Regions from separate parts of the Cupriavidus sp. 05T42 genome, predicted to be linked through region 3. Evidence: predicted binding sites of a transcription regulator. Region 3 holds the regulator's gene; each other region holds the start of a gene.
The links. The regulator sigma-54, encoded in region 3, starts transcription at its own class of promoters, with help from an activator protein. The targets are predictions, from matches to a motif close to TGGCANGNAANCTGCTTT.
Positions count from the first base shown of each region.

Region 1: a site for sigma-54 is predicted at 2,802-2,819, ahead of AC1EJR_RS21170 (GTP cyclohydrolase II). Genes of this name have one in related genera too.
Region 2: a site for sigma-54 is predicted at 4,333-4,350, ahead of AC1EJR_RS05435 (nitrate- and nitrite sensing domain-containing protein). Genes of this name have one in related genera too.
Region 4: a site for sigma-54 is predicted at 1,375-1,392, ahead of AC1EJR_RS08550 (circularly permuted type 2 ATP-grasp protein). Genes of this name have one in related genera too.

Region 1 is NZ_JBFTLH010000017.1:111,730-117,072, forward strand. Features, by position in the region: gene upp (uracil phosphoribosyltransferase) at 1-90, opposite strand, end outside; gene AC1EJR_RS21165 (URC4/urg3 family protein) at 193-1,497, opposite strand; gene AC1EJR_RS21170 (GTP cyclohydrolase II) at 1,494-2,732, opposite strand; gene AC1EJR_RS21175 (hypothetical protein) at 3,018-3,314, shown strand; gene AC1EJR_RS21180 (acyltransferase family protein) at 3,339-4,433, opposite strand; gene AC1EJR_RS21185 (hypothetical protein) at 4,651-5,154, shown strand; gene AC1EJR_RS21190 (amino acid ABC transporter substrate-binding protein) at 5,262-5,343, shown strand, end outside.
Region 2 is NZ_JBFTLH010000003.1:272,908-278,250, reverse strand. Features, by position in the region: gene AC1EJR_RS05450 (epoxide hydrolase family protein) at 1-24, shown strand, start outside; gene AC1EJR_RS05445 (bifunctional protein-serine/threonine kinase/phosphatase) at 101-1,837, opposite strand; gene AC1EJR_RS05440 (formate/nitrite transporter family protein) at 1,872-2,684, opposite strand; gene AC1EJR_RS05435 (nitrate- and nitrite sensing domain-containing protein) at 2,960-4,213, opposite strand; gene AC1EJR_RS05430 (YncE family protein) at 4,391-5,343, opposite strand, start outside.
Region 3 is NZ_JBFTLH010000008.1:58,428-62,696, forward strand. Features, by position in the region: gene hprK (HPr(Ser) kinase/phosphatase) at 1-525, opposite strand, end outside; gene AC1EJR_RS12830 (PTS sugar transporter subunit IIA) at 582-1,037, opposite strand; gene hpf (ribosome hibernation-promoting factor, HPF/YfiA family) at 1,516-1,869, opposite strand; gene AC1EJR_RS12840 (RNA polymerase factor sigma-54) at 1,920-3,401, opposite strand; gene lptB (LPS export ABC transporter ATP-binding protein) at 3,535-4,269, opposite strand, start outside.
Region 4 is NZ_JBFTLH010000005.1:134,530-139,872, forward strand. Features, by position in the region: gene AC1EJR_RS08550 (circularly permuted type 2 ATP-grasp protein) at 1-1,209, opposite strand, end outside; gene AC1EJR_RS08555 (gluconokinase) at 1,453-1,971, opposite strand; gene edd (phosphogluconate dehydratase) at 2,160-4,046, opposite strand; gene AC1EJR_RS08565 (MurR/RpiR family transcriptional regulator) at 4,307-5,263, shown strand; gene AC1EJR_RS08570 (DNA internalization-related competence protein ComEC/Rec2) at 5,306-5,343, opposite strand, start outside.

The DNA.
Region 1 (5,343 bases), on a different contig from region 3:
GTGATTGACCACCATCACCATGGCTGACGGCGACGTCTCTGTATCGGCAATGGCTTGCGCGGCCGTAGGCACGGCGGACAGGTCATTCATGGTGCGCTCCTTGGGTCGACTCGCTGGTTTCATCAGGCACGACGGGCCACTGGCCCGCCGCGCCCGGCTGCCTGCAAAAACGTGGGTGGTAAAAGGCTCTCGTCAGAACACCGTGCCGTCGCTCTGGATCGCGAACGGGGGCGTGCCGCCCGGCCTGCGCTGCGCGGCAATGCGCCGGCCCGCGGCCCAGGTGCCGCCCTCCAGCACCCGCGCCAGCGGAAAATCCTCCTGGGTGACGCCCAGCGCCTGCCGCACCCCTTCGGCCACGAGGTCGAGCCCGGTCACGGTCAGCGCGCGCCATTCCACGATCACCGGCTCATCCACCGTGTGCGTGCCCGCCGCGAAATCGGGGTTGCGCGGCACCATCAGCTCGAAATCGAACAGCAGGCCGCCGTTGCGGTACTCGGGCAGGCCGGTCAGGGCGTCCAGCCCGGTGACGATGAGGCCGGCGTCCTCGAGCGGCTCCAGCAGCGAATAGGTCAGCCACTGGGTGAGCTTGTGAAACGGCACCAGCCCGTCGGGCGCGGCTTCATGGTGCCAGCAGTCGCCCAGCGAGATGCCATCGAGCTGCACGCGGCCCGGCCAGACCGGCCCGAGCGCCACCAGCAGCGTGCGCAGCACGAAGCTGGCCTCGATGCGGCCATCGACGGCATGTTTGGCGAAGTAGTCGTACAGATTGCCGAGCCGGGCCGGCGTGCCGAAGACGGCCGGGGTGGCTTGCACCACCTCCCCCAGCCGGCGCAGCAGGCCGGCGCGGCCTTCCAGCCCCACCAGCGGGTTGTGCGCGGCCACCTGGAAAGCGGTGGCGATGGTCGAGGCGTCCATGCGCGCCAGCCGCTCGCCATCGGCACGCAAGGGGTCGCCATGCTCGGCGGAGAAGCCGCCGCGCGCGAAGAGATCGAAGCTGGCCACGCCGAGGCCCTCGGAGCGGGTCAGCATCAGGTCGCTGGCCGGATCGCGGTAGCGCCAGTCAGCGCCGGCACCGGCATCGAGCAGTACGCTCGGGATGACCAGGTCGATGCCGATGCGCGCGCGTTCCTCGCAATGATCGGCGCCGGACATGCCCGCCCGCTCGCACAGGATCTGCCAGCGGTCGAGCTTTTCCTCGCCCGGACCGCCGCTCTCGAAATGGCGCCAGCGGCTGTGATACGGCACCTTGAGGTCGCGGTAGCGGCGCCGGATGGTGGCCGCCACGTAGTCCGCCACGGCGTGCACCCGGTCTGGATGCCAAGTAAAGAGCGCAGACTCGCCCGCCGCCACGTATTCCGTCACGATGGCGCACCGGCTGCGCACAGCCTCCGCGCTCAACAGCGCCGAGGCGGGATGGTCCGGCGGCACCGGGGTGTGCCAGCCGCTGCCATCGCCATCGATCCGTGCGTCCTGCCCTCCTTCGGAATGCTGGTTCATTCGTTCAACCCCCTGCCCTTTGCCAGGGCGAGTTCGTCGGCGTCCGGCGGCGTGTACCGCGTGAAGTACCCCGCCGCCACCTTTGCATCGATTTCCACGCGCGCGTCGGCCGGGATCAGCGCCTCGGGAATGGCCACCTGCTCCACCACCTCGATGCCCTGCGCGGTCAGCGCGCCATGTTTCATATTGCTCATGGACGCCCAGCGGTCGATCCGCCGGATGCCCAGCCAGTGGAAGACGTCGGGCATCAGTTCCTGGAACCGCATGTCCTGCACGCCCGCCACGCATTCAGTCCGCGCGAAGTAGGTTTCGGCGCGGTCGCCGCCCACCTGGCGCTTGCGCGCGTTGTAGACCAGGAACTTGGTCACCTCGCCCAACGCGCGGCCCTCCTTTCGGTTATAGACCACCAGGCCTACGCCGCCCTGCTGCGCCATCTCGATACAGACCTCGATGCCGTGCGCCAGATAGGGCCGGCACGTGCAGATGTCGGAGCCGAACACATCCGAGCCATTGCATTCGTCGTGCACGCGGCAGGCCACGCGGGTCTCCGGCTGGCCCAGCTTGGCCACATCGCCGAAGAAATAGAGCGTCATGCCACCGATGGGGGGGAGGAAGACCTTGAGGTCGGGCCGCGTGACGAGTTCCGGGAACATGCCGCCGGTCTGCTCGAACAGGCTGCGCCGCAGGATGCTTTCCTTGATATTGAAGCGCCGCGCCAGGCCCGGCAGGTACCAGACCGGGTCCACGGCGGCCTTGGTCACGCGCACATCGCCATTGGGATAGAGGATCTCGCCATCGGGCACCAGCCGGCCAGCGGCGATGGCCGCCGTCAGCTCCGGCATATTGATATGGGCGCGCGTGACGGCGATGGTCGGGCGGATGTCCACGCCGGCGGCGATGCGGTCTGCGAAGACGGTGGAGACGAGGTGGCCCCAGGGGTCGAGCGAGACGATCTTGTCCGGATCGCCCCACTGGGCATGGGGCCCGATGGACTCGGCCGGCGCCGTGTCGGTCAGGTCCGGCCGATGCGCGCGCTGCAGGCTGCCCGAGGCCACCGCCAGCGCGCGATAGATCGCATAGGCCCCGGCGTGGGTGCCGATCACGTTGCGGCGCGTGAGGTCCGTGAGGCTGGCGATGACCGGTCCCCGCTCGGCCGCCGTGGGGGCGCCCCAGTGGATCGGCTCGGCCGGCTTGTCGCGGCGCGCGTGCGAGGTCAGGACGATGTGATCGGACATGACAGCCTCTTCCCCGGATGCCCCGGTATCTGGAATCCTGACCAAATGGTCAGGTTTGTATCTCCATACTAGGCAACGTTCGTGCCATCGCCCAAGTGGGGTTGTTACGGTAGGTGTGGCGCCGAACGCACCGTGGCAGTGCGTTGCCCGCGCCAAGGCGAGGCGGTGGGCACCATCAGGGCGATGGGGTCAATTTAGGACTTCGGCTATGTCGAGGTCGACAGGCATTTTCCATACTGGCTGCATCGCGCCCCAGACGGGGCCAGCCACAGCATGGAGAACATCATGAAACTACTATCCGCCTTAGCGGCAGTCGCCGCATCCCTCAGCGTGTTGGCGCCTGTGGCGGCGCAGGCCGCGGGGACATCGGCCAGCCTGCTGCCCGCCTCCTGCGTGACGGTGTCGGCGCAGGCCGGCGAGGCCCAGCGGGCACCCGGGCCGCGCGTGCGATGTGTGCTGCCGTCCGGCAAGGTGTCGGGCATGGTGCCCGTGGGAGGGATGTCGCACGGGGCGCCCGCGGACTGGCGCCGGGTCATCGAGGACCCGGCCGCCCGCAAGGCGCTGGTGCCGACATACAGCTGAGAGCGCTAAGGCGCTAAGGCCAGATCAGGCCTCGGAAGTGACCGACTTGTCACGCGCCGGCCAGATCGCCTCGCGCAACACATGGAGGACATCGACCGATTCCACATAGCGATGGAACACCGCCCCGGCCAGATTGCTGGCGACCCAGGCGGCCCCCATGCCCAGTGCGTTGAGCACGGGCTGCCCCGGCGCCAGGTGCGAGACCGCCGCATTGACCACCAGGCAAACCGGAAAGTGGACCAGGAAGACCGAATAGGAAATCTTGCCGAAATAGGCCGAGAGATCCGCCAGACGGCCGCCGGGCCAGCGCTCCAGCCAGTCCCCGCGCCGGGAGATGGCCAGTAGCAGCGCCGTGGCCAGCGCCACCGCGATGCGCAGCCGGAAGTCCACCACCAGCGCCGCCACGCCCAGCGAGGCCAGCAGGATCAGCGCCATCGGCGAGCGCCCCGGGTTCGACACCCAGTAGGCCAGCGTGCCCATGCCATAGGCACCAAAGAAATAGATCGCCCAGATATCCCAGCTGGCGTCGCGGTTGAACCAGAACAGCGACGCCACGGCCAGCGCACCCACCAGCGCCATGCCCCACGGCAGGCGCCGACGCGGCGCCGCGCGCGCCACCCACAGCACCATCACGAGCAAGGCGAACAGTTGCAGGTCGATGGCGATATACCAGACGCCGGCGGACAGCGCGTCCACATCGAGAATGTTGTGCAGCAGCAGCAGATGCGCGACGAACTGCGCCAAGTGCGGGGCGGCCGGAATGGAGTCATGCGTCATCCAGGTGCGCGCCAGCGCAGCCCCGGCAATCGCCACGAGAATGGCGACGGCAAACGGCACCACCAGCTTCTGATAACGGCGCCAGATGGTCCCCAGCGGATTCGCGGCCGTCAGAATCCCGCCCGGCGCAAGGCTGCGCGCGGCCAGGAAACCACTGACAACAAGAAAGACCTGCACGGCAATGCGCGCATAGTCGGCCAGCCAGCCAATCAGCCCCGGGGCAAGGGCGTGCGCGGCATCGGACATCGGCCCGTAGAAGGCCAGATGGTGCAACACGATCAGCTGTGAGCTGACCGCCTTCAGCGCGTCAATGCACGCCAAACGAGAAGGACGGGTGCCCATTTGTTATGAGAACGATACAAAGGTGCGGGATTGTACCTTGTTGGTGCAGGGACGGATGGGGGTCAAAGGTTACGGATGTAACAAGGATAGGTGGGATGGCGCGCCGGCCACGATGAAAGTCAAACCATGCCCAATTCTTGGGCGCGTCTGATAGACCTCTCAGACAATGCGCGGGTAGAACGTCTGCTGGTTCAACCCTAGTCATACAGACCAGCGCATGGAAAACGAAATCAAAAACAATCATTTACTGCGGCGGGACCTCGAAGATCTCGTTCGCGAAAGATTCGGTTATCGGCTTTTTGGCACGACGCCGACGCCACGGGAAATCATCGAACTTCTGGATCTCGAAGGAACTGCCCGGCGCATCGAAATAAGGAGTTTATGTATTGTGCAAAAGATATGGAATTACAGGTTCGTTATTAAAATAATCGCTGGCATCATTCTCGCCTTCATCGTCGTTATTATGCCTGCAGATATCTGGGACGCATGGACTGTCCCTCATGAATACCCCTTTGGAGAGGAAGGCCCAGCCGCTTCGATGTGGGCTTATCGGTCCCAGCAGAATTATCTGATATCAAGCATCTCACTCTGGACCACCAGTACTCTCGCCCTCTGGCCCCTGCTTGCCAGGCGCGCCCGAATGCGGACCCGCATCCTGCGCGCGCTCCCCTTTGCCGTGGTCTGGGCGCTGATGGCCTATGACGGCTCCCGGTTGACCTAGCGCGGCCCGTTCCCCAAAACCGGGCATTTGCTTATGACGAGAATATCCTTCCTGCGCCGCAGGCCCGGGGTATACCCTTGCCGCTTTCGTCAGCACCCTCGGATCCCATGTCGCCGTTTGCCTCGTTTTCGTCCCTGCAACGCCTGATTGCCGCTGCTGCCCTGCTCGCCGGGGTAGTGGCGCCTGCTC
Region 2 (5,343 bases), on a different contig from region 3:
TCCGTGCGCCAACCCGTGCGCTAACGCTTTCGCCGACCTTCCCGTGGAAGCGATTTCCCGTCCGGCCGCAAGGCTGGGCGGGTTTTTTACGTCCATTCCGCTACACCCCCATTACCCGCAGCCCCAGCAAGACCACCACCGCCACCCCCAGCAGTGCCGCCAGCGCTTGCCAGAACCGCAGCGGGTTTCGCTCCAGCAGCGGGGGCGTGGCGCGTTGCCAGAGCGGCTCGGTGGGCGCCCGCAATGCCTGGACGAATTCCGACAGGGCTTCGTGCCGCTTCAGCGCGTTGGAGTGCAGGGCGCGCCGCAGGGTGTTGTCGACCCAGGCCGGGAGTTCGGGGCGCTGCTCGCGCAGGCTGGTGTAGCGCAGGCGGCGGACGTCGGCGCGGTCGCGGATGCGCGTGACTTGCAGGCCGTAGGGCAGCTTGCCGGTCAGCATCTGGTAGGCGAGGGTGGCCAGCGAGAACAGGTCGGAGGCCGCCGTGCCGTCATCGCCGACGAAGTACTCCGGCGCGGTGTATTGCAGCGTGCCGACCGGCATGGCGGCGTGGGGCGGCCGCGTGGCCTCGGCCAGCCCTGCCACGTGGACCGAGCCGAAATCGATGATCTTGACGGTGCCCGAGCGGTCGATCATGACGTTCTCGGGGCGGAGGTCCTGGTGCAGCATCTCGCGCCGGTGGAACGCCTGCAGGCCGGTGGCCAGTTGGGCGATGATGCCGCGCACGGCGTCCAGGTCGGGCTGGGGATGATCGATCATCCATTGCGCCAGCGTCTGGCCTTCGAGGTACTCCATCGCCACGAACAGGTGCTTGCGGGGCCGGTCCGCCGCGTGGGGGCGCAGCACGTGCTGGTTGTCGATGCGTCGGGCGACCCATTCCTCGAGCAGGAAGCCCTCCAGATGGGCCGCATCGTCGCGTTGATCGACGGCAGGCGTTTTCAGCGCCACGTGTTGTCCGCTGTGGTCGTCCGTCGCCAGATAGACGTGGCTGCGCGCGCTGCCATGCAGCGCCCGGACGATGGTGTAGCCCTCGAACTGCATGCGGGGCGTGAGCGGCGGCGGCAGGGTCAGGTGCCCGGTCTGCGCCATCGCGTTGCGGGCGCCGGGTTCGGGCAGGGCGTCGACACGGGCCAGCAGCAGCGTGACGTTGTCCTCGCTGCCGCGCGTCAGGGCCAGCGCCGTCAGCGTCTGCGCGGCGCGGTCCAGGTCGTCGCCGCTGGCGGTCAGGGCCTGGTGGACATCGGCGGCTTCCAGGTATTCGTAGGCGCCGTCGGTGGCCAGCAGGTAGATCTCGCCGGGCTCCACGCCCCACGTCCGATAGTCGATTTCGACAGACGGGCTCGCACCCAGCGCTCGGCCCAGATAGGCCTCAGAGGCCGACACGCAGACCCGATGATCGACGGTGAGCTGCTCCAGCGTGTGCCGATGCAGCCGATAGACGCGCGCGTCGCCCACGTGCAGCAGGTGGGCCTCCCGCGCCTTGAAGATCAGCGCGCTGAATGTGCAGACGTAGCCGCGGTCGCGGTCGAAGCGGGCTTCGCTGTGACGGCTCTGCGCGTGGAGCCAGGAGTTGACGGCGGCCAGCACGCACTGCGCCGCCCGCCGCACGGTCCAGGCTTCGGAGGTGCAGTAGTAGTCCTCGAGGAAGGTGCGGACGGCGGCGGCGCTGGCGATCTGGCTGACCGCGCTGCTGCTGATGCCGTCCGCCAGCGCCAGCGCGACCCCCTTGGTCACGCGGTGGTGGCCGGCGGGGTGGGTCACGCCATGAAAGTCCTGGTTGACCGCCTTCCGGCCAGCGTCCGAGTGTTGGCCAACGCTGACCTGGAGCCCGCCGGACATGGCGCGGTCGCCTCGATACCGGGTAGTGATCCGATCAGCCCAGCGCGCGCTTGCTGGCCGACTTGTAGTGCGTGCTGTAGAGCGTGATGCCCACGAAGGTCAGGCCACCCACCAGGTTGCCCAGCACAGTCGGGATTTCATTCCAGATCAGGTAGTCCATGAGGGTGAAGTTGCCGCCCAGCATCAGGCCCGACGGGAACAGGAACATGTTCACGATGGAGTGCTCGAAGCCCATGTAGAAGAACACGAGCACGGGCATCCACATGCCGATGACCTTGCCGGACACCGAGGTCGACATCATGGCCGCCACCACGCCGGTGGAGACCATCCAGTTGCACATCACGGCGCGGATGAACAGCGTCAGCATGCCGGCGGCGCCATGCGCGGCGTAGCCCACGGTGCGGCCTTCGCCGATGTGGCCGATCTTCTGGCCGATGGCGTTCGGGGCTTCGGAGAAGCCGAAGGTGAAGATGATGGCCATGAAGAACGCCACGGTGACGGCGCCGGCGAGGTTGCCACAGAACACCAGGCCCCAGTTGCGCAGCACGCCGCTCCAGGTGGCGCCCGGGCGGCGGTCCAGCACGGCCAGCGGCGCGAGCGTGAAGACGCCGGTCAGCAGGTCGAAGCCCATCAGGTACAGCATGCAGAAGCCAACCGGGAACAGCAGCGCGCCAACCAGCGCGTTGCCGGTGTTGACAGTGATGGACACCGCGAAGGCTGCCGCCAGCGCCAGGATGGCGCCGGCCATATAGGACCGGATCAGCGTGTCACGCGTGGACATCAGCAGCTTGGACTCTCCGGCATCGACCATCTTGGTGACGAACTCGGTGGGGGCGAGATAGGCCATGGGGTATTCCTCTCCGTTTCCTTCGTTTGGCTCAGAAAAGACAAACGGCGTCCGTCCGCCCGGCCTATGGCCGGCACGTGACAGGACGCCGTCATCCTTGATGCTTTACAGGGTGATGCACTGCCGGGCCGTCATCAGCCCGATGTCAGTGCTGACGCACGTTCCATGCCCGCCGCCGGGTGGGGCCGGGTTGGGCCGGGTTGGGGCAAGTGACGATCTAGGGGGCGTTGGTAGTGCATGGGCTGCCCGCTTTTGGTGCGCGCGGCCGGGCGGGTTCAATCCTGGTGCTGATCGTCGTCCTGTGGGGGCAGGGCGAGGCCGGTGAGCGAGAGGGTGGCTTCGGCAATGTCCGCCAGCCGGCGGTTGTTGTCCATCGACGCCTTCTGCAAGGCCCGGAACGCGGCGTCCTCGCTGAGCCCCATGCGGGCCATCAGCGCGTTCTTGGCGCGCTCGATCACCTTGCGCTCCTTGAGCGCGCGCCGGGCGGCATCGAGTTCCACTTCGGTCTGGGCCAGTCGCGCCGACTGCTGGCGCAGCAGGCGCTCCAGCGACGTGACGGTGGTGGCGTGCACCTCGGCGGGTCCGTTTCCGGCATCGGGCATGCCCGGCAGCACAGGGGCGGCGGCGGGTTGCTCGGCCACATCGAAAAAGCGCTCGACGGCATGGGTATGGGGCGGTGGGTTGTCCAGTAGCTGGCGCAGCAGCCCGGCCGAATCCTGGAGATCGGCCTGGGAACGCTGGATCTGCGCCTCGCAGGCCTTGCGCAGGTCCTGCACCACCTGCATCTCCAGCGTCCACATGCCCGTGATGACCTCGCTGCAGACTTCGAACCACTTCTCGCTGTCGTCGTGCACCAGCGCCGTGCCCGGCGGCGTGGTCAGCAGCGTGCGGCGCATGCCGTCCTGCGCGGCGACCGCGGCGCTGGCCTGCCGTTGCCGCCATGCGGCGAGCAGCGACGGGTCGGCGAAGCGCTCGAACATCTGGAAGCTGCGCTGCTGGGCTTCCACCAACTGCTGCACGCGCTGCGGCGCGGTGCCCGCACAGGTGCCGGAGGCGAACATCTGCGCCCCGACGGCCCGCTCCTGCCCGGCGGCTTCCTTGCCCTGCACGAGGTAGACGAAGGCCACCAGCGGCCGGGCGATGCCCGGATACATCGCCACATCGGCCAGATGGAAGATCAACTCCAGCAGCGCGGCAATCAGGCGGCTGAACGCCGCCACGGCGTCGTGCGCGGTGGTCTGGCATTGATCGATGGACTGGCGCAGCGCCGGCAGCGTGGCCAGATCGAGCTGGACCCAGGCCATCAACGACACCATCGACGCCGTACCCGTATGGCCCGCTTCCAGCTGGCTGGCGAAGCGCTCGCCCAGCCGGGAGGCGATGTGGACCGCCTCGCCCATCGCCGTCTGGCGCTCCTGCGCCAGCCGTTGCCCACCGGAGGCCAGGAAGATGCTGCTGGCCCCCCGTTCACGCTGCAAGGCGTGGATCAGCTGGCCGATCAGGTCGGCCAACTCCACGCGACTTGCCATCAGGCGGACGGCCTCGATTTCGAGCTGCTTGGCCCGAAGGACGAGGGTTGAGGCGGAAAGGGGCATTGTTCTGGGAATGTGGGCGCGGCCGGGATGGGTACTACGCATTTGCCAGGTACTACGCAAATGTCGTGCCATTTGTATCATCCGCCGTACCTTCCCGGCCCCCCGGACCGGCTACAGCGCCTGCACCTGCACAGGCGCGCCGGGTTTGCCGTTCTCGGACGGGGCGATCACGAGATAGCGGCGCGCGCCGGCCCCCGTATCGTCGCGCACCACCTGCCGGATCGGGCCAATCGCGTTGACGATGGCCGAGCCCGCCGGATTCGACATGAAGGCGGCGAGCGGCTCCAGCGGGCCGCTGCCGTCCGCGCGGGTGGCGAGCGCCAGCACGTAGGCGCGCTTCGGCTGCAACCCGGTCGCCGAAGCCTGCAGGACCTGGAGCAGTCCCTGATCGAACAGCGTGACGCTGGTCGGCGCATGGTCGGTGGCCACAGGCTTGCCGTTCACGACGCCATGCAGCTTCAGCTGCGTGGTCTGCCCGGCCACCCCCAGCGGCTGGAGTCCCTGCGTGCCGTCGCCCTCGGGCACGGCGTTCGGCACATAGGCGATGGCCTGCGGCGCCTGCCCGACCGGCACGTTGGCGACTACCCGATTGGTGGCGGTGTCGATGGCGGCCAGCTGGTCGGCGTTCTCCAGCCCCACGTAGATGCGCGTGCCGTCGCCCGAAGGCCAGATGCCGTGCGGCAGGCTGCCCACCGGAATCGTGGCCACCTGGGAGAAGTCATCGGTCCGGAACACCTTGACCTGATTCAGCCCGCCGACCGTGATGTAGGCGAAGTCGCCCGCCGCCGTGTGGGCGAAGTTCACGTGGTTGGTGATCGGGCCGGTCTCCAGCGTCTTGATCAGGCGGAAGGGCGGGCGGGCCTCGAACACCTGGGCCTTGCCGACGTCCTTGAGCGTGAACCAGACCTGCTTGCCGTCAGGCGTGGCGGCGATGTTCGGGCAGAACGGGCTCTCCTGCTTCACGCGCCCCACGATCTGATGGTCGGCCACGCTGACCACGGCCGTTTCCGGATTGAACGACGAGCAGATGTAGCCGTACTTGCCATCGGGGGAGAAGATCTGCA
Region 3 (4,269 bases):
GATCAGTTCCAGGCCCAGTTCGCTCTTGCCCAGGCCGGACTCGCCCATGATCAGCACGCCCATGCCGAGGATGTCGAGGAACACGCCGTGCATCGTCACGCGCGGGGCGGAGATGCGCGACAGGTAGAGCCGCAGATGGTCGATCACAGCCGCCGACGACACCGGCGTGGTGAACAGCGGCGTGGACGAGCGCGTGCAGCGCAGCTCCAGGTCTGGCGGCGGCTCCATGCCATCCGCCACGACGAGGAACGGCGGCTCGAGCAGGATCAGCTCGCCCATCTGGCGCTTGCGCGGCTCGTCGTCGAGGCGCTGGTAGTAGAGGATTTCCGGCTTGCCGAGCACCTGGATCCGGTTCGGGTGGATCAGGTTCAAGTGGCCGACGAGGTCCGCCGCCGAGGTGGCTTCGCGGGCGAATTCCACGTCGAAGGCCCGGTCGGCCCCTTCCAGGCCAGCGACCCACGAGAGCTTGATATCGGCTGCGTTGTCGTCGAAGATCGACTGCGAGGTGACGCCGGTGAGTTCCATGCGCGTATGACTTTCGGGGGCGGACAGGCCGTTTCAGGCGGCCGTTGGGGCGGGAGTCAGGGGTGCCACTGCGTCAGCAGATCATGCACCGCTTCCGACGTGGGCAGTGTGGCGAGGCCCTCGCGCATCTCGCGGTCCGAGAGCAGTTGGGCGATTTCCGACAGGATTTCCAGATGTTGTTGCGTGGCCTGTTCCGGCACGAGCAGGAAGATCAACAGCGACACCGGCTTGCCGTCCGGCGATTCGAACGGAATGGGCTCGGCCAGGCGCATGAAGCCGGCCAGCGGCTGCTTGAGACCCTTGATGCGGCCATGCGGAATGGCCACGCCGGCACCCAGACCCGTGGAACCCAGCGATTCGCGCGCGAACAGGTTATCGGTCACGGTAGCACGCGCCACGCCATGGTTGTTCTCGAACAGGAGCCCGGCTTGCTCGAACACCCGCTTCTTGCTGGTGACGGTGACGTCGAGATGGATGTTGCCGGGTGGCAGCAATTTGGCCAAACGATTCATGGGCGATGCGCGAGAAGTCAGGTTAGCGGGCCGGGGCGCGAAGGCCGTCCCGCCGGATTCGGGGCGAAACTTGGGTACCGAGATCTTGTCTGGGACGCCCGCATTGGAGCGTCCGGCCATTATAGAGCAGGGCTCCACCGCGATTTTGCGATGCAGCGCCGGGGTCGCGGCGGTGCCACGACGTGCCGGCCGGCTTGCCCACCCGGGGTGTCCCGGGGCCGTCCTGTCGTTATTTGTATGGCGGAGCATACACCGAGGCGGGCGGCTTGCGAACACTTGTTCCCATTTTGACCGCTCCCGGGGGCCCCGGGTCGCCCTCCGGCGTGGCAATAAGGTAACGAAACATTCCAGGTGCCCGCACCGTCACCGCCATGGCGCGCGCCCATCAAAAAAGCCGCGCTGATTGCGCGGCTTGAGCTCTTCTTTTCAGTCCTCTGCAGGGTCGGCAACCGCTCTGTTTTCGGTTGCCTGCAGGTGTCTACTGCTGCGTCAGTTGCTGGGCGGCCATCTGGTACTTCACCGCCTCGCGATCGTGGCCCTGTACGCGGTCCTTGTAGCGGATGACCTGGCGGTCGAGCTTGTCGACCAGACAGTCGATCGCCGCATACAGATCTTCATGATGCGCTTCGACGAAGATGTCCTTCCCCTTCAGATGCAGATTGATTTCCGCGTACTGGCGCCGGTCCTTCTCCTTGTGGTTGTCCACCGATAGCAGCACGCTCACGCCGATGACCTGATCGAAATGCCTGACAATTCGCTCCAGTTTCGTTTCCACATACTCACGCAGCGGGGGCGTGATGTCGAGGTGGTGTCCACTGATCTTGAAGTTCATAGCGCTTCTCCTTCTGAAAGAGCCGCACCAGGCAGGCGGTTGCGGCTCGGCTACAAAGTCTTGCGGAGATTGACTGCGGGGATCTTGAGCGCTTCGCGGTATTTCGCCACCGTGCGGCGTGCGACCACGAAGCCTTGCTCACCCAGCAGTTCGGCGATCCGGCTGTCGGAAAGAGGATTCCTGGGGTCTTCGGCTCCTATCAGTTGCTTGATCAGCGCGCGGATTGCCGTGGAGGAGGCCGCGCCGCCAGTCTCCGTAGAGACGTGGCTCCCAAAGAAGTACTTCAACTCGAAAGTACCCATGGGCGTGGCCATGTACTTATTCGTGGTGACCCGGGAAATGGTCGACTCATGTAAACCGAGTGTATCGGCTATTTCCCGCAAAACCAAGGGGCGCATCGCGATTTCGCCATGCGTGAAAAAGTTCTTTTGACGTTCCACAATTGCCTGCGAAACACGCAGGATCGTATCGAATCGTTGCTGGATGTTCTTGATAAGCCACCGCGCCTCCTGAAGCTTCTGCTGCAGGCCTGCCGTCCCCGTTTCGCCCTTCGCGCCGCGCAGGATCTGCGCATACATGTCGTTGATGCGCAGCCGTGGCATGACATCCGGATTGAGCGCCGCGATCCACCCGCTGCCGCTCTTGCGCACGAACACGTCGGGCACCACGAAGTCGGCCTCGGGACGGTTGAACGCGTGCCCCGGATACGGCGCCAGCGAGCGAATCAGTTCGTGTGCCGCCTTCAGTGCTATTTCGTCCACCTGGAGCGCTTTCTTTAGCCGCGTGTAGTCGCGCACGGCCAGCAGTTCCAGATGATGATTGACGATGGTCAGCGCCAGCTCACGATGCGAGTGCTTCAGGCGACGCAATTGCAGGCTGAGGCACTCCGCGGCATTGCGCGCGCCCACGCCGGGCGGGTCGAAGCTCTGCAGCAGGGTCAGGATCGCGTGGACTTCGTCGATCTCGAATTCGAGTTCCTCGGGCAGTTCGGTGCAGATTTCCTCGAGCGAGGCGCTCAGGTAGCCGTCATCGTCGAGCGATTCGATCAGGAAGATGGCCAGGCCCTTGTCGCGCACCGAGATCTTCAGCGGGGCCAACTGCCCCATCAGGTGCTCGCGCAGCGTGGGTTCGGCATCGCGCAGTTGCATCGGCGACTTTTCGTCCTCGTCGCCCTGGGGGCGGCGGGCGAAGTCGTCGAGGCTCCAGTCGCTGCCGTAGTCCTCGCTGCCGTTGTCGTTGTAGTTGTCGTCCTCACCGCCGGACGCGCCATCGGTGCGCGCGTCGCCGTTGGGCTGAGGCTCGGAGGAGGCCGGCGCGGGGGCGCTCTGGAGGTTGACCGAGCCATCGGCGGCTACCCGCAACGGGCTTTCGATCCAGTCGTTTTCGCGTTCGAGCAGGGGATTTTCGGTCAGCGCCTGTTCCACTTCCTGCTGGAGTTCAAGCGTCGAGAGCTGCAACAATCGAATCGACTGTTGCAGCTGCGGGGTCAATGCCAGATGTTGCGAGAGACGAAGCTGAAGCGACGGTTTCATGCGACCTATTCTATGCGCATCCTTCCGACTATGGAACGGAAATTGCTATCGCCTATCGCTCTGACTTCCTGATCGACCCCGGCTGTCGCCGTGGAGGCCGGGAGAAGCGCGGCCGCACGCGGCGGCCGATGGGTCACATGCGGAAATTTTCGCCCAGGTACACGCGTCGCACGGACTCGTTGGCGATGATTTCCTCAGGCTGGCCGGCGGCCAGCACCGTGCCTTCGCTGATGATGTAGGCGTGGTCGCAGATGCCGAGCGTCTCGCGCACGTTGTGGTCGGTGATCAGCACGCCGATGTTGCGCGCCTTCAGGAAGCTCACGATGCGCTGGATTTCGCCCACGGCGATGGGGTCCACGCCGGCGAACGGCTCGTCCAGCAGGATGAAGCGCGGCGCGGAGGCCAGCGCCCGGGCAATTTCCACGCGGCGGCGCTCGCCGCCGGAGAGCGACAGCGCCGGGTTGTTGCGCAGATGGGCGATCTGCAGGTCATCCAGCAGCGAATCCAGGCGGCGTTCGATCTCGGCCTTCGGCAGCGGCTTGCCCTTCTCCAATTGCAACTCGAGCACGGCGCGGATGTTTTCCTCGACGTTGAGCTTGCGGAAGACCGAGGCCTCCTGCGGCAGGTAGGACAGGCCCATGCGGGCGCGCTCGTGGATCGGCAGGCCGCTGATGTGCTGGTCGTCCAGCACGATGTCGCCCTCATCCAGTGCCACCAGGCCCACGATCATGTAGAACGACGTGGTCTTGCCGGCGCCGTTCGGACCGAGCAGGCCGACCACCTCGCCGCTCTTCACGTCCAGCGAGACGTCCTTGACCACGGTGCGCGAACCGTAGCGCTTCTTCAGGTGGCGCACGACCAGCGTGCT
Region 4 (5,343 bases), on a different contig from region 3:
GCGCGTGGCCGCCGGTCCGACCAGCATGCCGTAGCCGCCCGCGCCGTGGGTTTCCTTGACCACGAGGTCGGCCATATGGTCGAGCACGAACTGGAGATCGTCCGGGCGCCGGCACATATAGGTCGGCACGTTGTTGAGGATGGCCTCCTCGCCCAGATAGAAGCGGATCATGTCCGGCACGTAGGGGTAAATCGACTTGTCGTCGGCCACGCCCGTGCCGATGGCGTTGCTGATCGTCACATTGCCGGCCCGGTAGACCGACAGCAGCCCGGCCGCACCGAGCGCCGAATCTGGACGAAATGCGAGGGGATCAAGGAAGTCGTCATCCACGCGCCGGTAGATCACGTCAATGCGCTGCGGCCCCTGCGTGGTCCGCATATAGAGGTGCTCGTCCTCGACGAACAGGTCGCTGCCCTCCACCAGTTCCACGCCCATCTGTTGAGCCAGGAATGCATGCTCGAAGTACGCCGAGTTGTACATGCCCGGCGTGAGCACGACCACGGTGGGATCGGCGATGTTCTGGGGCGAGACACTGCGCAGCATGTCCAGCAGCAGGTCGGGATAGTGCGCCACCGGCGCCACCCGGTTGCGCGCGAACAGCTCCGGGAACAACCGCATCATCATCTTGCGGTTTTCCAGCATGTACGAAACGCCGGACGGCACCCGGAGGTTGTCCTCGAGCACGTAGAACTCGCCCTCGCCGGCCCGCACCACGTCGATGCCGGCCACATGGGCATAAATGTCGCGCGGCACATCCACGCCGAGCATCTCCGGCCGGTATTGGGCGTTGTTGTAGATCTGGTCGGGCGGAATCACGCCGGCGCGGATGATGTCCTGGCCGTGGTAGATATCGTGGATGAACCGGTTCAGCGCCGCCACGCGCTGCCGCAGGCCGCGCTCGAGCGTGGCCCACTCGCTGGCCGGGAAGATGCGCGGAATCACATCGAACGGAATCGTGCGCTCGGTGCCGCTGTTCGACTCGTCCTTGTCGCCGTAGACGGCAAAGGTAATGCCCACGCGCCGGAAGATAAGGTCCGCCTCGGCGCGTTTGTTGTCCATCGTCGAACCGGACTGCCGCCCGATCCAGTCCGCAAAATTGCGGTAGTGGGCCCTGACCGCCCCTGACGGCAGCGTCTGTCCGGCCTCGATGGCCGCCACTGCTCCGTCCTCCCGCCCTTCCAGCATCTCGTCGAAAAACCGCGCCGCCATGATGGCCGCTCCTTCGTGAAATGGGCGCCCGCGCCGGCCTCGTACTGACCGTGCCGTGCCGTCTCCCCGGTCGCCCGTTTGTCGATGCCTTGTCGAGTTGGCTCTTTCAGCATATCCGCACCGGCAAAACCCGCAAGGGTCACGCGCGCCGGCACGCGAATCGGTTTAGCAAGATGCTTGCCAGCCAGGCGCCGCCGAAGGCACGGCGCCAAGGGCTGGCTGGCGGCTTCAGGTCAGTTCAGATCAGGCGGCGGGCTTGCCGGAGCAGGCGGCCGACTCGGGCGGGCACTTGTCCAGGATGTCCTGGACCAGCGCCTCGGGCGTGCGGCGGATGTCCAGCACCAGCGCGTCGCGTGGCTCCTCGAGGGTGTCGAACTGGCTTTGCAGCAGCGCCGGGTTGAAGAAATGGTCCGTGCGCGCCGACAGCCGGCTGCCGATGGTGCCGGCGTCGCCCTTCATGAAGACGAAGGTCACACCGCCGTCGGGCGGGGTCAGGCGGTCGCGGTAGGTCTGGCGCAGCGCCGAGCAGGTGAAAACGTGGGTGCGGCCCTCGGCCCGGGCGGTGTCGATGGCGGCGCGCATCGCGGCCAGCCAGGGCCAGCGGTCCTCATCGGTCAGCGGAATGCCGTTGTGCATCTTGGCCTTGTTGGCCTCGCTGTGGAAGGCGTCGGCATCGTGGAAGCCGCAATGCAGCTGGCTGGCCAGCAACTGGCCGACCGTGGTTTTCCCGCTGCCGGAAACGCCCATCAGGATATAGATCATGTCTGCTCCGTCGATCATGGTCGGATGGTCGGGCCATCCTTGTCGGTAGCCTTCGGGCGCGAAAGACGTGGCGCGAAGGTGCACCGCGGCATGGAGATACCTGGCCGCGGCGATTGCTGAAAATCGTAAAACGACTAAACGATGACTAAACGACGACTAAGTGCGTGCAGGGCAAGTTGGGCGCCCGCCTATTGTGCGACCACGCCGGCCGTTTGGACAGCGGGCGCGGCGTCGGCCTCGGACAAGTCCAGGGCGCTGCCGCCTTCTTCGGCGATCCGGGCATGGCGCCGGAACAGTCCGAACAGGCCGCGCCCCATGCTGAAGCGCGCAAAATCGTCGTCCGGCGCGGTCGCCGGGATGCGCGCGGCGAATTCGGCGTGCGCGGCGGCATCGCCGACCAGGGTCAATGTGCCGGCTACGGCATCCACACGAATCCAGTCGCCATCGCGCACCCGCGCCAACGGGCCGCCTACAAGCGCCTCCGGACCCACATGAATCACCGCCGGTACCTTGCCGGACGCGCCCGACATGCGGCCATCGGTCACCAGCGCCACCTTGTGGCCAGCATCCTGCAGTGCGCCGAGTGCCGGCGTGAGGCGGTGCAACTCGGGCATGCCGTTGGCGTTCGGCCCCTGGAAGCGGACCACCGCCACCACGTCGCGATTCAGTTCGTCGGCCTCGAAGGCGGCTTGCAGCGCCTCCTGGGAGTCGAACACGCGGGCCGGGGCCTCCACGATACGGTGCTCGTCGGCCACGGCCGACACCTTGATCACGCCCCGGCCGAGGTTGCCGGCCATCAGGCGCAGCCCGCCCTCCTTCGAGAACGGCGCCGACGCCGGTGCCAGCACGGCGGCATCGCCACTCGTGGTCGGACCGTCGCGCCAGCGCAGCGCGCCGTCGGTCATCACCGGCTCCTCGGTGTAGCGCGCCAGCCCTTGCCCCATCACGGTCTGGACGTCCTCGTGCAGCAACCCGGCTTCGAGCAGTTGGCCAATCACATAGGCCACGCCGCCGGCGGCGTGGAAGTGGTTCACATCGGCCGAGCCGTTCGGATAGACGCGCGCCAGCAGCGGCGTGACCGCCGACAGGCGGTCGAAGTCATTCCAGTCGATGACGATGCCGGCGGCACGCGCCATGGCGACAAGGTGGATGGTATGGTTCGTGGAACCGCCCGTGGCCAGCAGGCCGACCATGGCGTTGACGATGGCCCGCTCGTCCACGATCTGGGCGAGCGGCGTGTACGCGTTGCCGCGCGCGATCAGCGCCAGCGCGCGCTGTGCCGCGGCCGCCGTCAGCGCATCGCGCAGTCCGCTGTCCGGGTGCACGAAGGCCGAGCCCGGCATGTGCAAGCCCATGATTTCCATCAGGAACTGGTTGCTGTTGGCCGTGCCGTAGAAGGTGCAGGTGCCGGCGCCGTGGTAGGCGGCGCATTCGGCCTCCAGCAAGACATCGCGACCAACCTGACCCGTGGCGTAGAGCTGGCGCACGCGCGCCTTTTCCTTGTTCGAGAGACCGGTCGCCATCGGCCCAGCGGGCACGAAGACGATGGGCAGGTGGCCAAACTGGAGCGCCCCCATCAGCAGGCCCGGCACGATCTTGTCGCACACGCCGAGCATCAGCGCGGCATCGAAGGTGTTGTGCGAGAGCGCGACCGCCGTACCCATGGCAATGGCGTCGCGCGAGAACAGCGACAGCTCCATGCCAGCGTTGCCTTGCGTGATGCCATCGCACATCGCCGGCACGCCGCCCGCCACCTGGGCCACGCCACCCACCGCTCGCGCCGCCTCGCGAATCACGTTCGGATACCGCTCGTACGGCTGGTGGGCCGACAGCATGTCGTTGTACGCGGTCACGATGCCGAGGTTCGGGGCGTGCTCGACGCGAAGCTTGAGCTTGTCGTCGGCCGGCAGCGCGGCGTAACCGTGCGCCAGATTCGCGCACGACATGCCGCGCAGCGGGCCGAGTTCCCGCTGTGCCCGCTCGCAGCGCGCCAGATAGGCGGCGCGGCTCGCGCGGCTGCGCTCGACAACGCGTTGCGTAACGGCCGACACCTCGGCGTGAACGGATTGGGTCATGGCGACAATGTTCCTCGTGGGGAGCGCCGGGCAAAGAACCGCCCGTCGATATGTAGATTTTCTACATTATAGCCTTGGCCTCCCGCCTGCCGGAAGCCGCTTTCTCGCGAAAATATGATGCTGTCGACGCAAATACGGGAAAGCCCTAAGGGGGCAGGCCCACGATTCCCGATCGATCCCCATGTCATTCTGTGTAGAATCTCTACATCTTCAATCCCCCAGAATGGCCACGCCGATGGCCAACCGAGACCCGCACCACCATGCGCGACCGAATCCTTGCCGTCTACGACACGCTCCGTCCGTCCGAACGCCGTCTGGCTGACTACGTCACCCGCCACGGCGCCAGCGTGATTCGCCTGTCGATGCCCGAACTGGCCGAACGCGCCGGCGTCTCGCAGCCGACCATCGCCCGCTTCTGCGCCGCGCTGGGCTACGACGGCTTCAAGGAGTTCAAACTCCAGTTCGCCCAGAACCTGGGCGGCGGCACGCCGTTCGTCCACCAGGACGTGGAGGCCGACGACCGCCCGGCCGACATCGCCGGCAAGGTCTTCGACCGCACCATCGCCACACTGATGGCGGTCCGCAACGCGCTGTCGGCCGACCAGATCGAGCACGGCATCCGCCTGCTGGCCAGCGCGCGCCGCATCGAGTTTTATGGCTGCGGCAACTCCGGCATCGTCGCGCTCGATATCCAGCACAAATTCTTCCGCCTAGGCATTCCCACCACGGCCTACTCGGACCCGCATGTCTTCAGCATGTCCGCCGCGTTGCTGCGCCCTGGCGACGTGGCGGTGCTGGTCTCCAACAGCGGCCGCACCTGGGACATGCTGACCGCCGCCACGCTCGCCCGCGCCAGCGGCGCAAGCGTGCTGGCGCTGACCCACAGCGGCTCGCCGCTGGCCCGGCTGGCCGACGTCTGCGTGTTCTCCGACGTCGAGGAAGACAGCGAGGTCTACACGCCAATGACCTCCCGCATCAGCCACCTCGTACTCGGCGACGTGCTCGCTGCCGGCGTGGCGCTGGAGCGCGCTGACACCGTCGCGGCCGGCCTGCAACGTGCCAAGGCGCACCTGCGCGAGCGCCGCATCGGCGGCGCCGCGCCTGAGGCGCCGGCGTCCCGCGAAGCGGTGGCGGCTGCCACCGGCGGCACCGGCGGCACGGCCAAAACCCCGGCGACCAAGACGCCGAAGACCGCGCGCGCTGGTTCGCGCAGCTGACGCCTCCCGCCCTCCCGAGACAACCCGGGCTGGCGCCGACGCCTAACGCGGCGCCGCCGGTGCATCGCGCCAGTACCGCC